Regions from separate parts of the Paenibacillus sp. MDMC362 genome, predicted to be linked through region 3. Evidence: predicted binding sites of a transcription regulator. Region 3 holds the regulator's gene; each other region holds the start of a gene.
The links. Region 3 encodes LexA, which represses DNA repair genes until DNA is damaged. Its sites were predicted from a motif close to CGAACATATGTTCG; they were not measured.
Positions count from the first base shown of each region.

Region 1: DP091_RS03340 (YhjD family protein) is a predicted target of LexA. The motif match lies at 3,640-3,653, and genes of this name have one in related genera.
Region 2: DP091_RS26165 (SPL family radical SAM protein) is a predicted target of LexA. The motif match lies at 2,229-2,242, and genes of this name have one in related genera.
Region 4: recA (recombinase RecA) is a predicted target of LexA. The motif match lies at 2,986-2,999, and genes of this name have one in related genera.

Region 1 covers NZ_QLYT01000008.1:221,508-226,855, forward strand. Annotated here, with positions in the region: gene msrA (peptide-methionine (S)-S-oxide reductase MsrA) at 1-66, shown strand, start outside; gene DP091_RS03320 (DUF2188 domain-containing protein) at 200-382, shown strand; gene DP091_RS03325 (YitT family protein) at 452-1,144, opposite strand; gene hmpA (NO-inducible flavohemoprotein) at 1,631-2,836, shown strand; gene DP091_RS03335 (Crp/Fnr family transcriptional regulator) at 2,992-3,501, opposite strand; gene DP091_RS03340 (YhjD family protein) at 3,686-4,072, shown strand; gene DP091_RS03345 (YhgE/Pip domain-containing protein) at 4,103-5,348, shown strand, end outside.
Region 2 covers NZ_QLYT01000061.1:33,783-39,130, reverse strand. Annotated here, with positions in the region: gene DP091_RS26175 (ATP-dependent DNA ligase) at 1-184, shown strand, start outside; gene ligD (non-homologous end-joining DNA ligase) at 190-1,107, shown strand; gene DP091_RS26165 (SPL family radical SAM protein) at 1,090-2,181, opposite strand; gene DP091_RS26160 (serine hydrolase domain-containing protein) at 2,392-3,462, shown strand; gene DP091_RS26155 (YitT family protein) at 3,520-4,437, opposite strand; gene cls (cardiolipin synthase) at 4,604-5,348, opposite strand, start outside.
Region 3 covers NZ_QLYT01000006.1:123,548-128,895, forward strand. Annotated here, with positions in the region: gene DP091_RS01705 (HAD family hydrolase) at 1-556, opposite strand, end outside; gene DP091_RS01710 (hypothetical protein) at 598-1,122, opposite strand; gene DP091_RS01715 (DUF896 domain-containing protein) at 1,282-1,488, opposite strand; gene DP091_RS01720 (LysM peptidoglycan-binding domain-containing protein) at 1,753-2,124, opposite strand; gene lexA (transcriptional repressor LexA) at 2,300-2,926, shown strand; gene DP091_RS01730 (hypothetical protein) at 3,016-3,804, opposite strand; gene DP091_RS01735 (RNA polymerase sigma factor) at 3,797-4,333, opposite strand; gene glnA (type I glutamate--ammonia ligase) at 4,925-5,348, opposite strand, start outside.
Region 4 covers NZ_QLYT01000024.1:104,623-109,970, reverse strand. Annotated here, with positions in the region: gene rny (ribonuclease Y) at 1-614, opposite strand, end outside; gene DP091_RS12950 (regulatory protein RecX) at 974-1,711, opposite strand; gene recA (recombinase RecA) at 1,854-2,915, opposite strand; gene DP091_RS12940 (competence/damage-inducible protein A) at 3,203-4,465, opposite strand; gene pgsA (CDP-diacylglycerol--glycerol-3-phosphate 3-phosphatidyltransferase) at 4,569-5,156, opposite strand.

The DNA.
Region 1 (5,348 bases), on a different contig from region 3:
CGGTTTGTACCGAAGGAAGAGATGCAGAAGGAAGGCTACGGCGAGTATTTGCAGCTGTTTGAATAAATCCAAGATTCCTAGTGCATTGCCTCTCAGGGCAATGCACTTTTTTGGTATGTTTAATCCCGTTTATTCAATCTGGCTGCACGGGGTAATATACATTACATACAAATTACAGATGAACTGGAGGGATTGCACTATGCCTTGGAGCAAACATGATTATCCGCCATCCATGAAAAATCTGGAGCCGCGGGTGAGGAATAAAGCCGTGGAAATTGCCAATGCCCTGCTGGAGGAAGATTACGATGAAGGTCGTGCCATCGCTATCGCCACCGCCAAGGCACAGGAGTGGGATGAGAATCATCCGAAAGACGAGAAATGAAGATCCGTGGCGTAAGCATACGAAAGAAGCTCACCCTGCATGGGGTGAGCTTCTCTTAGTTGTACCGTCTTATGAACGGCCGCTAACGGTATGCTGCGCTGTCTTCGGAGTAACCGGAGTGCTTGGGGCACGGACCGCCTTCCGAATCGGTTTCTTTTCCGTTTTCTCGGTACCGTACGTCACTGTGATGGTGATCACTTGTCCGGCAATCGATACGGCTAATATAGTATATAAGGTTTCAACCAATGGCATGTAGAATAGCGATAATAGCAGTACTACGGCATCCATCAGGAAAAACACCGTCCCTACCTTAAGCCCGCTCCACTCACTGAACAGCACGGAGATCACGTCGTCACCGCCTGTCGCCCCGCCAAAACGGAGCACGATGCCTGCGCCTAAGCCCGTCAATAAACCGGACAGCAGCGCGGCTGCCAGCAAGTTATGATTCAAATCGATCACAAGCGTGGAATACCGCTCGATCAATGCGTAGAACAAAGTGAACATGCTCGCCGCAACAACGGTATTGATAATGAACTTCCGACCTTTGATGAATAAGGCAACCAGCAGAACCGGTATGTCCATGAGGACCATACTTAATGCGGGCGGAATATCGAGCGCATATTTGCCAAGCAGCGCAAGGCCGACAAAACCGCCTTCGGTCAAATGATTGTGAAAATTAATGTGATAATACGTAAAAGCCATTAAAAACGTTCCGAACAACATCGCCGACATGGTGATAATTGTGTTTTGTCTTTTCCTCATACAGGATCCCTCTTGTCGTAGTAGATTGGTCAGACATAGGCCAATCTCTACATAGAGGCAACCTGGAGGAGTTCATCCTTCGAACCATAGTTCCCATCCTTTCGTAAGAGACCGTCCTTGTCTTCTGACGTCCGACTTCGCTCTACGAAGGAAGCTATGTGTATGAGAGATCATAACGTTTCCAAATCGTCCTTTGGGGATTCGTCCTTCGGGGACACATGGTATCCTGATCCTTTCTCGTTTTAATTAGACTGCTTATACTATTATAACACAGCTGGCATACAAGCTAAACAGCTGGCTAGAATGAACTGGAATATATATATGAAATATGTAAAAAAACTCGTTTTAAGAACTCCCTCCATAAAATATCGTCGTTCTGTTCACATATTCGCTAAATCCGATGTGACCTAAATCACTAGCGCCCCTTTTTGCCTTGTCTATACTTAATTCGAACACGAAATCGATTATGAATCAGGGGGAGTCTGCATGTTAAGCCAGCATACGATTGAGGTCGTTAAATCGACCGTTCCTGTTCTTGAAACACATGGAACGGCAATCACGACTGCATTTTACCAAAAATTGTTTCATCATCATCCGGAGCTTCTTCACATATTCAACCATGCGAATCAACGAGAAGGAAAACAGCCCTTTGCTCTTGCCAATGCCGTATACGCCGCGGCGGCCCATATCGACCGTCTTGAAGCGATCGTTCCGGTTGTTAAGCAGATCGGGCACAAGCATCGGGCATTAAACATATTGCCCGAGCACTATCCGATCGTTGGCGAAACGCTGCTCGCCGCCATGAAGGAAGTGCTGGGAGACGCTGCTTCGCCCGAAATTATCGAGGCCTGGGCCGAAGCTTACGGGGCTATTGCCAATGTCTTCATTGGCATTGAAGCGGATATGTACCAACAAGCCGCGAACGAGACCGGCGGATGGAGCGGATACCGCAATTTCGTCATTGACCGGAAGGTGGAAGAAAGCTCCGTGATCACTTCCTTTTATCTGGTCCCGCAGGACGGCGGCGAGATATCCGCTTATAAGCCCGGTCAATACATCACGGTCCGGGTAAAACCTGAAGGTGAAGCCTATTATCATAATCGTCATTACAGTCTCTCGTCCGCGCCGGGTCAGCCTTACTACAGAATAACGGTCAAGCGTGAGGATGAGCTGGAAGGAAAGCCTGCAGGCGTCGTCTCCACTTGGCTGCATCGTCATGCCGAGGTTGGGGCCGTTCTTGAGGTTACGGCTCCGGCCGGTTCCTTTACGCTGGATACGGACAGCGATCTTCCGCTTGTCTTGATCAGCGGCGGCGTCGGTTTAACCCCGATGGTGGCCATGCTCGAAACCGTGCTGGTGGAACAGCCTGACCGGAACGTAACCTTTATCCATGCGGCCAAGTGCGGCAGCCAGCATGCGATGAAGTCTCACATCGATGCGCTTGCCTCCAAGCATCCGCAGCTAATCTCTTATGTCATTTATGAACAACCGGAATCGGAGGATCAGTGTCACCAAGCAGGTTATATAAATCTTGATTTCCTGCGCAAAACCGTTGATGCCAAGGCAGACTTCTACTTCTGCGGCCCTGTTCCGTTCATGCGGGCCGTGAACAGTCATTTGAAATCGATGGAGGTGCCTTCGGACCGGATTCATTATGAATTTTTTGGCCCGGCTGGTACATTGGAAGATTAAAATAACCATATTATACAATCAAAAGGTGCCTGTCTTACGTAAAGACAGGCACCTTTTTTTAGATTGAACAGGCTTGCTGTCGGCTATTAGGTATGGTCATGCGTATTTTATAAACCTATGTACCCTGGCGTTCATACCGTCCTCAAAATTCGGAACTAGATATGCTTGCCCTGTTCCCGCAGCAGCCGGTTTACCGTTTCTCTCCTGACGCCGATCAGCTGTCCGATCTCTTCCTGTGTCAGATACTCGGTCAGGTGTATTCCCTGTGAATACTCATCCAGCCACTGGATCAGCAGCTCAAGCCGCTCCGCAGGTCCTCCGACCGTCAAGTGATCCAATCTCATCTGCATGAACCGCACCTTTTCCTGCAGCAATCTGGCAACCTCGAGCGGTTTCTGCGGATCCTCCGCAAGCTGGCGGTACCACGCTTCCGCCGATATGATCTCCACTTCGCTCTGGATCAGAGCGATCGCCGTTCCGTGTGTCTCCTTCGGGCTGATCAGGGAATGGTGCGGCACCGTTTCACCGGGATATAAAATATTAAAAAGCACCATATTGCCATTCGGGTGGAGTCGGGTTACCTTGAACATTCCGCTGCGGATGTGATATAGATGATCGCCGCTATCTCCTTGCCTGAACAGTATTTCGCCTTTATGTAGAATCATATTAATAAATCGCCTCCTGATGAATGCAGTTATCAGGAGTGTAAACGATATGCCCCCATGAATCCACTGGAGGCAAATAACGATTACCAGAAATTAATGGTTGCGCGCCGTATATTGTTGGCATACCATGTGTATAATGGAACATATGTTCCTGTATTTATTTATGTTTGAGGATGTGTCTCTTATGATGAAACCTTCCACTCCTCCTCCACCTTCGCTAGAAGACGAAGCCCTGATCCGAGATTATCTGCTGCATCACTTCATTCAATCCGTTCTCGAGCGGGATATTCAGATTCTCAAGACCCTTAAACTGAAAATGGGTGAGCTCTATATCTTAAATCTGCAGCTCATTAAAAAAGGATATTCGGATCATGCCTGGTTCCTACGACAACAGATGAGAAGGCGCGGCATCCGGATTCATAGCCAGAGCGGTACAGCTGAGGAAGGGCTGCGGGTCCAGTATTTATGCCGCGGATATGATGGCTGTCTGCTCTGCGAATGGCACTCCTTCAAGGAAGAGATAAAGGATCGCCTCGTTTCGTATCTTGGCACGGATTTGGCGGCATACTAGCACCAACTACGTACAAGACAGGAGCGCTCCATGAAGAATATTTTCCACATATATTCTGCCGATATCCATAGAATCATCCGTAATTGGGCTGCAGGCGTCATCATCGTCGGGCTCGCTATTCTTCCTTCCCTGTATGCCTGGTTTAACATTGAGGCCTCTTGGGATCCCTACGGCCAGACCTCCGGCGTCTCCATCGCCGTTGCCAACCTGGATAAAGGCACCACCCTCCGCGATCAGCCCATTAACCTGGGTAAAGAAATCGTGGAGTCCCTCCATCACAATGAGAAGCTGGGATGGCGTTTTACGCATGATAGCGAGAACGCCGTTCAGGGTGTACGGCGCGGCGATGATTATGCCGCTATCATTATTCCGGAGAACTTCTCTGCCCGGATCGGCACCGTGCTGACCAATGAGCCTGTCAAAGCTCAAATTCTCTATTATACGAACGAAAAAATCAACGCCATTTCTCCCAAAGTGACGGCCCAGGGTGCATCCGGCGTTGTGGAGGAAATCAGCAAAAATTTCATCAAAACCGCCAACGGCACCATCTTCGAGATTTTCAACACGCTCGGAATTGAGATCGAGAACCAGCTCCCGGCCATCAATAAAGTACGAAGTCTTCTGTTTCGGCTCGAAAAAAGCTTTCCGGAGCTCAATGAAGCGGTAGGCACAGCCGCAAAGGATATTAAGCTGGCCAACCGATTGATTCAGCAAGCCGACGCCGCCCTGCCTCGCCTTGAAGGGATTGCCACGGACGGCAAAGCCATGGCCGGTGCGCTGGCGGAGTTCGCGAATCAGGCAGCCGGTGCCTCGAAATCGCTGGAGCCTGCTCTGCGTCAGGACTTGGAGGTGCTTGCTGCAACCACCGGAGCGCTCTCGCAAGTGCTGGACGCTCTAGGGCAAGCCGACATTGACCCGAAGGAGCTTGCCAGCCGCCTGAACGCTGCGCAGGAACGCGCAGAGACTGCAGCGAAAGCAGCAGCCCGGCTGGGTCAATTGTTTAAGCGGCTGGGCACCATCTCCCCGGCAGCAGCTTCCGGGGCGGCCAAGCTCGAGGATATTGCCGCACGATGGACCTCAGCTCAATCCGTCCTCCAAACGATAGCCAAAGCTGTGGAACGGGGAGAAGAAGCGCCGGCGGATTCCATCGATAAGCTGAAGAAGCTGAACGATGACATGACGGGACTGACCAACACGCTGTTAAGCCGCTACGATACGGAGATCGGCCCAGCGATAAGCAAAGCCTTCACCAAGGGCGCAGGCACGGCCAAGCGTG
Region 2 (5,348 bases), on a different contig from region 3:
AAGACTTCTGCAATATGCCGAAATGCATCGTGCTGACGCGATATGGAGTACGCTCCATACCGACCTGAAGAAGGAACAGCTGGCCTGGCTTAGTCAGCCGCTTTCAGTTCAGGTCACATTTCTCGAGTGGAGTCAGGATGGCATGATGCGCCATCCCAAGCTCGTATCGATAGAGGGGGTGTAAATCATATGGCTCGTACCGTCAAAGGCACCCTGACGATTGAGGGACAGGAGATTCAAATTACGAATCCAGACAAACCGCTTTGGCCGGAAGTCGGCATTACCAAAGCGATGTATCTGCAAAAGCTTGCAGCCATCTCCCCCTTCCTGCTCCGGTACTGCCGGGGCAGGCTGCTCACGACCATTCGGTATCCGCACGGAGTCGAAGGCGAATCCTTTTATCAGAAAAATGCGCCGGAGCCGCTGCCTCCTTTTGTTCAGACCTATCTGCACGAAAATATTAACTACGTGCTGCTCAACGGACTGCCGGAGCTGCTCTGGCTGGGGAACCTGGCTGCGCTTGAGTTTCACCCTTCACTGCATCTCGCAGGCAGCAATCTGCCCTGCGAATGGATGATTGATCTGGATCCAACGCTGCCGGAGGAACCCCGCATCATGGAGGCGACGGCCATTGTAGGGGACGTACTGTCCTCGTTGGGCCTGTCCTCCGTCCCGAAAACATCAGGTGCTACCGGGGTCCAGATCATCGTTCCCATTCAGGAAGGCATTACGTTCGATGAACTTCGAACGGTCGGCCAATTCGTGGGACAATATGTAACCGAGAAATTCCCCAAGCTGTTCACCATTGAACGGCTGAAGAAGAATCGCGGCGATAGAATCTACTTCGATTATCTTCAGCATTACAGCGGAAGAACACTTGCCGCTCCATACACCCCGCGGGCCCGGCGGCTGGGAACCGTCTCTACACCGCTCACTTGGGACGAGGTCCGTCAGGACGTTTCTCCCACGGAGTTTCATCTGCTGAACATCGAGGAACGGCTAAGAGAGAAGGGGGACCTGCTGCAGACCCTGCCTCCTCAACCGATAGAGAACGTCATCCGACATCTGAAGCCACAAGGAAAGGCAGTGTCAAAAAGGAAAGGATAGCTGCTCAACATCCGGCATAAGCTCGTCCCCGGAGACCGGTGCAGCCGGTTGCGGCAGCTTCCTTGGCTGTGCAGGAGCAACCAAATTTTGGACTGAACGAAGTTGATCGCGAGCGCCTTCCACCTGCGCCCCTTCCACTTGAGAAGTCCCGCTTCCGATCGTCCCTGACTGGCTCACGCCAGCAGCAGATGCCTCCGTGGTCAGCCCATTCAGTTCACATTCGTTCTGCAGCCTGGCTGCCATCGACTTGAAGGAACGTACGTAATGCTCTTCGGCATATGCGCCCTGCGCATATAACTCACGGTAAGGCTGAACCACTTCAGGAAACTGGTGTTTCAGTGTTTCGATATACCATTTCTTCACATCGCGCGAGAGTCTGAGCAGCGAGATCATGGCAAAGGAAACGCCTCTTACCTTCGCCTGCAACAAGAGCTCCCTCAGTTCCGATTCCTTATCCGTTAAAAAGGGCAGCACAGGCGCCACAAACAAACCCGTTCTTATGCCTGCAGCCGATAATCGGTGGATCGTATCGAGCCTGCCCTCCGGATGAGGCGATGCCGGCTCCAGCTTCCGAATGATGTCCCCATTCAGCGTGTTGAGACTCATGTTGACGGATACATTCTCCATCTGTGTCAATATGTCCAAATCCCTGAGCACGAGCGGAGAGCGCGTTGTAATGCTCGTGGAGATGCGGTATTTAGCTAGCAGCTTCAGGCACTCCCTCGTAATGCCCTCCTTGCTCTCGATCGGCTGATACGGGTCGGTTGCCGTACCGATCGTAACCTGTCCAATCGATCTCCGCATCGCTTCAATATCATGATCAAACTTCCTCGCCGCACTCGATAACTGCTTCTCCAGCGCTTCCGCTGCATTCGACTTCATAAAGATATGATGCTGAAACTCATCCTCCGCTCCCATGCCGATAAAGGACTGGAAAGCGCGAGCATAACAAAAACTGCAGCCATGCCCGCATCCGCGGTACGGATTGATGGACCAATCGAAGGGCATCCTCTCTTCCTTCACTCTGTTTAAAGTCTGTTTGGTGGTTATGCGTTCATATTGCGTACGAGCCATTCCTCTTCCTCCCCTCTAATCCTGTATTGTTGTATTTTATATTTTAACAAACATATGTTCCTATTATAAGTGGTTTTTACTGGATTTACAAACCAACCTCCTGCACGCTTCACGACCAGCCATCCAAGCATGCCCCGAACCACGCATCGTACGCACGGGAGCAGTGTGCACGATGCACACATGGTTGAACTTATAGGAGGTATACGGAGAATGGGAAGAGCCCTGGAGCAGTCTCTTCTGGATGAATGGTTGGAGCGGATCGCGAATAAAAAGAATGTGTTTAGCACGGTTCTGTGCGTCGAGGACCAGGAGCAATCACTATCCCTTGTCAGCAGCGGCGGGGCAATGAAGACGGAAGACCGCTATTTCATTGCCAGCGTGACCAAATTGTACGTGACAGCCGTAATCTTGAAATTACGAGCGGAGCAGCGGATTGGACTCTATGATCCTATCGGCAAGTACCTCCCCGAAGAGATCTTGACGGGACTGCATAGGATGGAGAACAAGGATTACTCTGAAAAAATCACCGTCAAACAGTTAATGTCCAATAATTCAGGCATCCCGGACTATTTTTCTGGAAAGGTCTTCTCCGACCTCATCGCCGGGCATGATCAGGCTTGGAGTCTGGACAAAACATTGAATGCGGCCAGACGGCAAAAGCCTAAATTCAAACCTGACCAGAGAAATAAAGCCCAGTATTCCGACACCAATTACCGGCTGCTTGGCCGAATGATCGAGAATATCAAGGGCGAACCCATTCAGAACGTATTCAAGGAGTACATTTTCGACAGGCTGAATCTGACACAGACGTACTTTTTTCATGATCCCGAGGATACAAGCCCCGTTCCTTTCTATTACAAGAAAAAGCGTTTGGACCTTCCTCTGTACATGGCGTCAATCGGAGCGGAAGGCGGCATCGTCTCAACGGCAAGGGAAACGATGATGTTCCTGCGCTCCTTTTTTAACGGGGAACTGTTTCCAATAGGGGATCTGGATGAACTCCAGAGACAATGGAATTTTCTCTGGGCACCGGGCCCCTTTTTTTATGGCACCGGCATTTCAAGACAGCCGCTATCTCCATTCAGCCTGGGACGGGGACTCATCGGTCACTGGGGTCAATCCGGCGCATTTGCCTTCCATCACCCCGAATCAGGACTCTATTTCACCGGAACCGTGAACCAGGCTGTCGGTCAATCCGCGGCTGTGCAGGCAATGACAAGAATCATTCGCCATTATGGGCGGGAGAAGAAGATGCTTCACTTGCGCTCAGACACCCCTTAAACAAAAAAATGCTCCACCCGTGTTAACTCTCAACGCAGGTGGAACATAGCACTTTGATTAATGTATGGCCTTCTTCTTGAAGCGGCCGCCCTTCACATCATGGATGTTACCGATGGCGACAAAAGCCTGGGAATCCCAATCTTCCACGATGGATTTGAGCTTCGCTTCTTCCAAACGGGTGATGACAACAAAGATAACCTTCTTGCTGTCCCCGGAATATGCACCCTCTCCATCCAGATAGGTTACGCCGCGTCCCAAACGTTGGGTTAACGCATCACCGATCTCCTTATGCTTATCACTGATAATCCATACCGATTTGGATTGATCGATGCCTTCGATTGTTATGTCAATCAGCTTAAATGCCAGGTAGTATGCAATCAGCGAGTACATGGCATGATCCCAACCGAAAATAAATCCAGCGCTGCCCAGAATAAATACGTTAATGAACATCACGATTTCACCGACAGAGAACGGTGTCTTCTTGTTGATCAGAATGGCCACGATTTCCGTGCCGTCCAAGGAGCCGCCGGACCGGATTACAAGACCTACCCCGATCCCGAGCAGTACGCCGCCAAACACGGCCGCTAGCAGCGGATCGATGGTAATCGGATCAACGGGATGCAGAAAATAAGTTCCAATGGACATGACCACTACAGCGAACAGCGTGGATAATGCAAAAGTTTTCCCGATCTGTTTATATCCCATGAACAAAAATGGAAGGTTGAATAAGGTCAGGAATATACCCAGCGGAAAATCCGTGATATGGGAAACCATAATGGATATCCCGGTAATGCCTCCGTCAATAATTTTGTTGGGCACCAGAAAGATCTCCAGCCCTACTGCCATTAGTACAGCACCGAAAGTTAAGAACACCAGACGACGGAGAAGCTTCAAGGTGGTTGAGCCTGCCTTGGGATTCTCCGGCTTCTGCTGCTCCGCTTTCACTTGTGCAAGAATCTTCACATCACTTGACATAAATCTCCCCCGTTCAACTTATGAAAAATAAGCTAATTTATATTTATAAGTGAAACCCTTATAAATATTCTATCATATAAACAAATGCTGGACATAGAACTTTCAGGCTTCTTCCTGAATTTCGCTTGCTTGCCCTTCATTCTTACATATCATGTAGATGTTAAAGCTAAAGCATGGGAGACAGCATCCTGCATAATATTTCGGCAGCTTTCTGCCATCTTCCGCGCTGACGAAACACTTCCGGATCCATAAGCCTGCTCTGTTTGAGATCCTCCTTAAAATCCGCGACCAACCGCTCTATGGGCAGCTGATCAAACAGCACGGCGGTCAGCTCGAAATTACAGAAAAAACTCCGCATATCCATATTGGCCGTACCGACCGAGCCGAGAAGCTCGTCCACAATGAGCACCTTGGCATGGATGAATCCTTTTTCATACTCGTAGAAGGTAACTCCCGCTGCCAGCAGCTCTTCCACATAAGACAAGCTCGCCATTTTCACAAAACGGGAATCCGCACGATCCGGAATAATGATCCTTACATCCACACCGCTCACCGCCGCCGTCTTCAGCGCCTCATATATTCCTTCATCCGGAATGAAATAAGGCGTGGTGATCCATATCCGTTCTTTGGCTACGGATATCGCCCCAAAGCACATCTCCTGAATGGCATTCCAGTTCAGATCCGGTCCGCTGCTCAATATTTGCACTTGCTCATCCCCGGTGCATTGATGCTCCGGGAACAGCCCGAAATCCGCAATACGCTCTCCGGATGCAAGCTTCCAATCGTGCAAAAAAACGTTTTGCAGGAAGTAGACCGCATCTCCCCTTACCTCCAGATGCGTATCGCGCCAGTAGCCCATTTTCGGATATTCGCCCAGATAGTCGTCCCCGACGTTAATCCCGCCAAGAAAA
Region 3 (5,348 bases):
CAAAATCGCCAGAGATGATGATATGATCAAAATAAGGAACCAGTTCTGGAACACCGTCCAGCTTCTCCTGCTGCAGATCCGGACTTCCGTTCGTAAGAAGCAGCAGCTTTACATTCCCCTGCAATTCCTTCAGAACTTCAAACGTTTCTTCATATACGTATGGTCTTGTTCTTCGTTCAGCAGCGAATTGTTCGGCCAACCTTTCGGCCAATGTTTCATTATCAACGCCCAGGCGCTGAAGTCCGCGCCGCCATGATTCCTTGCGGTATACGGGTGCCAGCTCCTGCAGCTGTCTGAATTCAGGCTGCGATCCAGCCGTAAAATTAGCCCACAAGCCTTCAAAAGGGTTAATTCCGATCATTTTGGTAAAAGCAAAGGTATCATACGATTCATATAATGCTCTCGCTTCTTCCCGTACGGCGGCCAACAGTGCTTGGGCATCAACGCCGGTCTCGTTCGCTCCGGCCTGGCAAGTCACTTCAAACGCTTCTTCCACACTACGTTCATCCCACAACAACGTATCGTCCAAATCAAACAAAACCGCAGCTATCGGCATGTCTCTCCCACTCCTCATATACACTGTGATCTATTTATTTGTTAATTATGCTCCACTGGAATTTGATGAGTCTTTGCGAACTCTTCCAATCTTTCGCCCATCGCTTTCGTATCATAAAGATTCATCATGCGCGAGAATACCCAGTTGCCTGCTTTCCCCTTGCCTTGAACCACGACGGAGCCCGAAGACAATTTGATTTTCTCGATATCCGATACAGCCAAACGACGTTCCCGATTGAACTTCATCGTGGATACGGAAGCACGCTCAATCTTCAAGTAAGGCTTGCGTAAGAAAATCATAAGCGCCAACAGAATATACAAGCTGACACCAACCCAATTCAGCACGTCATTGCTTCCGCCGGCTGCCTGTGACGTCGCCGTTCCAAGAAGCGCATACAAACCAGCCAATGCAACAAGCACTAACGGAAGTACATACTTACGTCCTTTAAACACGTCATGCTTATCATTAACGGCAGAGCCTTGGTACGAGGTTAGCCCCTGCTTTTTACGCTGCTTGTTGAGCTGCGACATATTTTTATTGACTTTTCTTTCCCATGATCGTGACATATGGTTCCCCCTGGACTCAATTTCAAAATATTACCAATTTATATAAACTTGGGGTAACCGTATTCGATTCCCACGAATAATCGGCACCCCAAGTATTATAATTCTATCCTTCTATATCGTCCCGAATCCACTTAGTAGATCCAGGTGCCCGTTCATCGACTAATGCTTTAAGCGCGGGCCGCCTTTTTGTTCATTATCATCAACCCATTCGATCGATTCCAGCTGTTGTCTGAAGTTACTGCGAATATTGTTAAGGTAGATTTCCCGAAGCTCAGCCCGTTCTTTAAGCTCTTCCGCGGTCAATCCCTCACTCTTCTGTTTTCTTGCTAGTACATTGATGCGTTCAACCAAAGTATCGATGTCCATGACTTCTCCTCCAATTCCGATATCATGTATAACTTAAACATGACCAAAAGAGCTTGTCAAGGCAACAGCGCCCTTGCAAACTCTTATTAAGAACAATTATGAACATATGATGCCTATAAATGGGGTCCTCATTGTTAAGAATTCAATACTCGTCTATTATAAACACGCCACACTGCGTGAAATCACATCATCAGGCAAGACTACAAATATGAAGCGAGAAGTTGGGACATATATAAGGAAAGAGCCTCTCGTAGTTTCATGCCATTACCAGACTGGTAAAGACAATACCTCTCCGGCCTGTATATCCGGACCTTTCAATCCGTTCATTCTTCGGATGCTATCCAGGTAAACTCGTGTATCCATATCTGCCGGTTTATGAAGGGAAGCAATCCGCCACAAACTATCACCATATTGAACAATAACCTGTTTCTCCCCTGCCGGCTTGTCCATCCCCCCGGCAAAAACAGAGTATGCCCCAGTCCAAAAAGAAGCTACGATCAACAGGATGAATAAAAGCTTTATAAAAGGAATGGATGCCATTCTGGACTTTAATTGATGGATCCAAGTCTCAGGGGACTTCATCGTTTGCACTGGAACGTTCTCATAAATGCTGCGGTATGTACTGTATTTCAACATGGAATCATCATCTCCCAAACAAGTGTTCTCTTATGGATTTATATTAACACGAACACTTGTTTGATTCAATACCCAAAAGAACATTTGTTCTATTTTTATTTAGAACTTATGTTTGTACGAACGGAAGTTCTATGTTATAATTTTCCCAAACGTTACTAAATGGGGTTGATACGGCATGTCGAAAATATCCAGCCGCCAGCTGGCGATCTTAGAGTTTATCCGCAACGAAGTTCGTAGCAAGGGTTACCCGCCTTCTGTCCGGGAAATCGGAGAGGCTGTCGGACTAGCTTCCAGTTCAACGGTCCATGGACATCTTGACCGATTGGAGAAGAAAGGCCTAATTCGCCGTGACCCTACGAAACCAAGAGCAATCGAGCTGCTTGGCCAAGAAGAGTCCGATAGCGCGAATCTGTTTACCCACACCATTGCCAGAGTGCCTGTTGTTGGTAAAGTTACTGCAGGTGTTCCTATTACAGCCATGGAGAACATTGAGGATTATTTCCCGCTCCCGCAGCATTATGTAGGAGACGATAAGGTTTTCATGTTGTCGGTCGTCGGTGACAGTATGATCGAAGCTGGCATTCACAGCGGTGACTATGTCATTGTGCGCCAGCAGCAAACTGCAGACAATGGCGACATTGTAGTAGCGATGACAGAGGAAGACGAAGCAACTGTAAAGACCTTCTATAAGGAGAAGGATCATGTACGATTGCAACCGGAGAATCCTACCTACGAGCCACTGCGCCTGAACCATGTTACGATTCTCGGTAAAGTAATCGGACTTTTCCGGGATGTCCACTAATCTCATAGATCTATGAATAAGAGGTTACCTCCCTGAATTGGATGGTAACCTCTTGCTTTTTCTATATTGATCTCGAAACCTGATCATAGTTAGTTTGTCTGCTCCATAATGCCTTGTTTAAGATCCAGTCGATACATCCGTATAGGTTTATAATTCAGCGTACCTTCCCCACCCGGCCCTTCCGTGGACTGCAGAACAAGCTTATCGTCTTTCACCTTGGGCGCAGTACCTGGTCTGTAATAGGAAGTATAGGACACCGTCAATTCATCTTGAAATCTGAGCTGCACAGCCTTGCCCGTATCATGTTCCACGGCGAATGCGTAGATTTGAATGGCATGACAGTCCTGATATTGCGGTGCAAGTATAAATACATCCGCATCCTGAAACGGCAATCGAACCATATGGACAGCTGCTGAATTTGGCTGAATGAAAGTAAGATCATCCAGCGTGGTTACTTCATCCGTAACTTCTTTATAGCTATACCGTACGATGTAGTCTCCGGTAAACGATTGGTCCGTTTCGATGCCGAAGCAGCTAGGAGCCCCTAGTGTCCTGATTGTTTCCTTTTCCACAGCAACCACACTGAGCCTCCCCTGATCTGTAAAGCCTTGTGCTCGAATTGTCTCCTCCTTACGTGGTAATATATCACCAGCTCTCTGTTGTTCCTCACCGCCAAAAGGCAGCTGAATGGCAAGTAACATAACCAGAAGCAGCAGCCCGCATATAGAGCCAACTTGTAGATACTTTCGGCGCTTAGCCTTGCCATCGCCACGCATCACGGACATCTGAACGTTTTTTTTCATTTCAGCCGTAAATTTTTCATTTGGAAAAGGTCCCTTTGAAACCCGGGAATACCAGTCTGGTTTATCCTCATTCATCGCCATTCTCCTTTAACAGGTTCTGCATTTTTTTCCTTGCCCGATACAGTCTGGATTTTACGGTACCCGCCGCTAGGTTAAGGAACTCCGCAATCTGATTGATTGACATCTCATAGTAAAGGTCCAAGATTAGCACCTCCCTAAACTTCCTGGGTAATGCCATGATCATTGCCCATATTTCATTCGTGTACTGCCCGTCCAAATATTCCATTTCCGCGGACCGACTTGAGGCATCGATGTGCAGTCTGTCCTTAAGGGTCACTTTCCGAATGAAAAAAGCCTGTTTGTACCGGAACGCGGTATGTCGTGTGATCGTGAGCAGCCACGTTTTTAACGACGCCTGGCCGCGAAATGTATGTATGCCAAAATAAGCTTTTATAAACACCTCTTGAGCAATATCGTCTGCCAGTGCTTGCTGTTTGGTCAGAAAATAAGCGTAATTCCAGATATCATTTCCGTACAGATTCATGATTTTATCCAGTGTCTGTGTGTCCATCACCGTCATCTGCTTCAAGTATTCCAGCTCCAACCGATTCACCTCATCTAATTAGAGTCATGGAGGTGAGCAAAGGTTCCCCTCTTCCGAAAAAAACAAAAAAAGAATCTCCCTTATATAGAGGGCGATTCTATAGTAGTTGCATTCTATGAACGATTCCCCGTAACCATAAGTCAAAAGGATTACTATTATTAAACTAGCGGAGCCTCATCCCAGTCCTTTCTAAATTGGGAACCAAATCTCCGGACGGATTCCTTGTCGGCCTTTAACTGAACATCCTGCTCCTATAAATGATTCGGTTATCCTGATAAAACTTAAAATTGATCTGGCATCCTTCATCCTCACCAGGAATACGGGATATAAAGGTGAACTCTGCCCGGGTCCCTTTTTCTTCATGGTCGTTTAGAATCGCCATTTACTGATCCCCTTTGTTTCATCCGCTACATTCATCTTTCCCCACTACTTTATATGATTTCTACTAAATCCCACAAGCCTTGTTTGAAGCAGCTATCCACTCTTAAACGGGGACTATTTCGGGGGTGAAACAAGAATAGCTATCATTCCTCTACAGCTGCCCCCAAAAACAAAAATCCCTCACGCCTTACGGCGCAAGGGATTCCTCTATTAATACATGGTAATGTACTGATCGCGTTCCCATTGATGAACTTGCGTGCGATACATATCCCATTCGATTTCTTTCAGCTCATAGAAGTGAGCCAGCGCATGATCCCCGAGTGCATCGGAGATGACTTCGCTGCGAATCAACTCGTTGAGCGCTTCTTTCAGGTTTGCCGGCAAGCTAGGGATGCCTTCCTCAATGCGCTCTTCTTCCGTCATCACGTAGATGTTACGGTCAATTGGAGCAGGAAGCGACAGCTCGCGCTTCACGCCGTCCAAGCCTGCTTTCAGCATGACAGCCAGGGCCAGATACGGGTTAGCCGCCGGATCCGGGTTACGCACTTCGATGCGCGTGCTGAGGCCACGGGATGCAGGGATACGAATCATCGGACTGCGGTTACTTGCAGACCATGCAACGTAGCAAGGTGCT
Region 4 (5,348 bases), on a different contig from region 3:
GATACCGTGGTCTCCGCGACGTGATCAGCCGCACAGCGTTGAATAGCCAGCGTGATGATCTCGCGTGATTTCTTATCTGCCTCTTCCTTCGCCTGCTGCTCGATTTCTTTAATCATCTGAGCGGTTTCATGACGAACTTCCTGCTCAACATTACTGAGAATAATGCTGCGGGCATCCTCCATCGTCAGGTTGGAGATGCGCTCCAGTTCTGTTGTTTGTTTCTTGTAAATGGCATCGATTTGCTGCTGTGTCTCTTCTATTCGTTTCTCTTTGTTCGCCACTTGTTCTTCTTTACGTTCCAAAGATTCTATTTTTTTATCCAGCGACTCTTCCTTTTGCAACAATCTGCGCTCCTGCCGTTGAATTTCATTCCGGCGCTCACGAGTGTCTTTTTCAGCTTCGGCTCTAATTTTATGAACTTCGTCTTTAGCTTCAAGAACCGTTTCTTTCTTCAATGCTTCTGCTTCCTTCTTCGCACTTTCTACGATCTGCAAAGCGGCATGCTCGGCACTGGAAATTTTAGCTTCTGCAAGGGATTTGCGAATAAAATAACCGAACCCAAAGAATATAGCGGCTACAACGAGAACGATTATGATCCACCAAATGGAATCCATCTGATCACCTCCTCGTTGGTTCCTCCAAGGCATTCCTTGGGAAATGTTCAATTGTCAGGTTACTCATTCATACATAAAATTTTCCGGCAGTGGAAGCTGCCGTCCATACTGCGCACACCGTATCACGTACGCAAATCCCGCCTTAGCCAGCGGAATACATTTCACTATGAATTGGCGATTAAAGAATCTTTCACAAAGTAGTCACTTTTTTGGAAGGAAAAAGGATTCTAATTTATGATAAAAAGATTCATATTTATTTTAGTATTTATAAAAAGATATTGTCAAGGGAAAGCAATGGGTAAACGTCAGTTTCATCCAATGAAACCATTTCTTTCGCGAAAAAGTGGCCAAATCGCCTTTTATTCGAAATTTTCCAGCTCGTCGTCCCACTCGCCCTTTTCCTGATCCTCGTCAACCAGACGCTTGAGCACCTGACGCACCTGATCCCCGCCAAAGCCCCTACGCATTAAATATGCTCCCGTTTTACGTTTGCGATCCAGCATCTCTCCATGGGTTTGCTGCCATTTTTTCCGTCCCACGGCAAGCGCGCTCTCCAATTCGGCATCTGCACTGATTTCGCCCAAAGCCTCGGAGATCAGCTCCGTGCCGATTCCCTTCTGTCTCAGCTCCTGTTTGACCCACAGCCGCCCCTTCTTATGGCTTGTCATTCGCTGCTCTGTCCACATCTTGGCGTATAACGCGTCATCAATCAGTTTGTCCTTCTCCAATCGCTCCAACGTCGTCTCTATACTGCTAGACTCGAAACCTTTTTGCTGCAGACGTTGGGTGATCTCCTTGGCTGTTCTGGGTTTCCTGGCCAGATGATTCAGTGCCTCTACGTAAGCCCTCTGTCGTTCATCGGCCACGATAATTTCTTCAAGCTCTTCCTTGTGAAAAACATTCCCCTTGAACATCCGGTATTTCAGCATCACATCTTCATGAACGGTCATGAGGTACGGACCGAACGCGATTTGGTATCGGTGCTTGGGCTTTTTCAGCATTTCAACTGACGTTACAACCAAATCCTCATGGTCCGGAAAATGCCCTATACCTGATGCTTCTGCCTGCTCCGTCATTTCCTTATTCTCTTCTTCCATATGTCGCTCCTCTCACTACCGCACCATTTCTGAGTAAAATAACCAAGACTGCATCTGGAAGTCTGAATAAATGCAAAGAAGACCGTCTGGCGTTACAAACACCGGACGGTCCTCAACACTGTAATCGATAACCAGCAATGTGCTACTCTACTTTAAACAACTCTTGCTCTTCTATTTCCTCTTGTTCCTTATCCTTCTCGGAAGGCTCAGGAACAGCCGTGGTCAGATTGCTCGCTTCACGAATTTTGTTCTCGATAACACTAGCGATCTCCGGATTCTCTTTCAAGAATTGCTTCGCATTCTCCCGTCCTTGGCCAAGACGGTCACCTGAATAAGAATACCATGCGCCGCTCTTATCCACGATATCGAGTTCCGTTCCGATATCGATCAGGCTTCCCTCTCTAGAGATGCCTTCACCGTACATAATATCAAGCTCTGCCTGTTTGAAAGGAGGGGCTACCTTGTTCTTAACAACCTTAATCCGTGTGCGGTTACCCACCACATCGTTCCCCATCTTGATGCTCTCAATTCGACGCACGTCCAAACGAACCGTCGAGTAGAACTTCAGAGCACGTCCACCTGGAGTCGTCTCAGGGTTACCAAACATAACACCAACCTTCTCACGAAGCTGGTTGATAAAGATGGCAATTGTTTTCGATTTATTAATAGCACCCGACAATTTACGAAGAGCCTGGGACATCAAACGAGCTTGCAGACCCACGTGGGAGTCACCCATGTCGCCTTCAATTTCAGCTTTTGGTACCAGTGCAGCAACCGAGTCAATAACGATGATATCAACTGCACCACTGCGTACCAAAGCTTCCGCTATTTCCAGCGCCTGCTCACCCGTGTCCGGTTGGGAGAGCAGCAATTCATCAATATTAACGCCCAGTTTGCTTGCATACGATGGATCCAGAGCATGCTCGGCATCGATAAATGCAGCCTGTCCACCAGCCTTTTGAACTTCCGCAATCGCATGGAGGGCTACTGTTGTTTTACCGGAGGATTCCGGTCCATATACTTCAATAATCCGGCCTCTAGGCAAGCCGCCGGTTCCTAAAGCTATATCCAATGCCAACGATCCGCTCGGCACAATCTCTACTTGCATGTGGGTGGATTCACCCAGTTTCATGATGGAACCTTTTCCGAACTGTTTCTCTATCTGACGAAGCGCCATTTCCAGCGCAGCACGACGATCTGACAATTGTTCCACAACCCTTCACTGTTGATAGTCATATCATACCTTGTTTTGACACGTTTGCCAAGCTTTTTTTCGAACATACATTCGTTTTTTTTATTCAGCACCCCTTCCCGTATATGCTCCATGCCTTATGTATAAACAACAAGAACCGTGGCAACATCATACGATATGCCACGGTTCTTCCGTATTTCCCATTATACTTGGAACTGTTCGGCAATTCAAGAAGAGCTGCCAAGCAAGGTGTAAATTATTTACTTTTTTCGAATAGCGGATATCCCTATTCTGCAACCCTAAACCTGTTTAGAGGCAACAAGACGCTGCCAAAGCCGGTAGAGAAGCGCCTTCGTAGCTCGGAGCCGGATCGTTTCGCGGTTACCCTGAAGGTGCAGCTCGTGCACTTCCGTTTCTTTTCCCCTTTGAGACAATCCGATGTAAACAAGACCTATAGGCTTGCGTTCAGCATACCCTGGACCTGCCACGCCCGTTACCGATAAACCAAAGTCGCTGTCCGTTACCATCCGGACATGATCAGCAAGCGCTTCGGCAACCTCCGCACTGACCGCTCCCGGCGCATCATCCCCCTCAAGCAGCGCATGCGGGATATGCACAAGCTTCTCCTTGATCTGGTTGGTATAACAGATGATCCCGCCAAGGAACATGGACGCGCTCCCGGGGATAGAGGTCAGCGTCTCCGCTACAAGGCCTCCCGTGCAGCTCTCCGCAGCGCTCAGCGTCCAGTTATGATCTGCCATCATATCCACGATGACCTTCTCAATGGGCACATCCTCGTTAGCATACATATATTCCGGGCCTCTCTCCTGGATCCGGGCTTCCAGCTCATTCAGCCGCACCATAGCCTCAGCCTCGCTGGCTGCCTTCGTGGAGATTCGGACGGTGACCTCCCCCTCCTTGGCATACAACGCAATCGTCGGATCGGTCTGGGCCGTAATCAGGTCCTCCAGGCGCTTATCAAGCGCGGACTCCCCGATGCCTGCGAATTTGAGCATCTTCGAATAGATGGGAAGCTCTCCCGTAAGCACATGCTGCAGAAGCCAAGGCTTAGCCTCCTGCTCAAACATCGGCATCAGCTCTTTCGGCGGCCCCGGCAACACAATGTAATGAGTACCTTCATTGGATACCGCATTCCCGACGGCGAGGCCTGTTTCGTTCGGAAGCGGAGTCCCTCCCTCGATGGCCAGGGCCTGGCGCCGATTGTTCTCGGTCATTACGGATCCCCGATCATGGAAGAAGCGTTCAATTCGATCCATAGCCATCCGATCAATATGCAATGAACGATTTAGAAAAGATGCGAGCGCATCCTTTGTCAGGTCATCCTGTGTGGGGCCCAGACCGCCGGACAGAAGAACGATATCGGCTCTGCTGCTGGACAGCCGCAAGGCTTCCTTGAGCCTCTCCATGTTATCCCCGACAACGGTTTGATAGTATACATCGATTCCCATTGAAGCAAGCTGTCTGGACAAATACTGTGCATTGGTATTCACAATCTGTCCAAGAAGAAGTTCGGTTCCAACTGCAATGATTTCTGCTTTCATGATTCGTCCATCCTCCTGTGTCTGCTATCTCTTCACAAATACTCGCTTTCACTATGTTCTTACCCTGCGGAAGAAAAAAGCAATAGGATAGCTCCTATTGCCGTTATGCCCCGGTACCTTTGAGAAGGTGCCTGTTCTGGACAAAATATTCGATTCCCGAATAGATCGTAATCATCGCTGCAGCCCAGATTGCAATGACATCAAACGGAATTCCCAAGAATACAAACGGGAAATTATTGATCAGAAGCGCGACAATCGCCACAATCTGAATGACCGTCTTGATTTTCCCCGATTGACCTGCAGCAACGACGGAACCTTCCAGGAGTGCAATTTGTCTCAAGCCAGTAACCGCGAATTCTCTGCTGATGATGACTACAGCAATCCAGGATTCGCATTTGCCCATCTCCACAAGCGATATGAGGATGGCTGCCACCAGCAGTTTGTCCGCGAGCGGATCCAGAAGTTTACCCAGGTTCGTCACCATATTGTTTTTTCGGGCCAAATACCCGTCAATCCCATCCGTGCTTGCTGCAAGTATGAATATCAATGCTGCAATCAATTGGTTGTAGGGAAGGACAAAATCGTTCCACACAATAGGAGCCGGATAAAAATCAAAATCGACCAGCAGAAAAATCATCATGACAGGGATCAAGCAAATGCGGGCCAACGTGATACGATTGGGTAAATTCATGGGGCAACCTCCCTTGCAACGGGTTGTCTTGAAATTTTCGCAGACCCCGCGACTGTTATCCATCTGTACTTCAATAGGGTCGCTCTTCCCAAGAGCCTAAAGGGTTCGAAGCGTGAAGCGCTGTCTGTCATATTCATCCCCCAGTAATCTATGTATACGTTAATCCTTATATATCGTTTTTTAGTATAATAT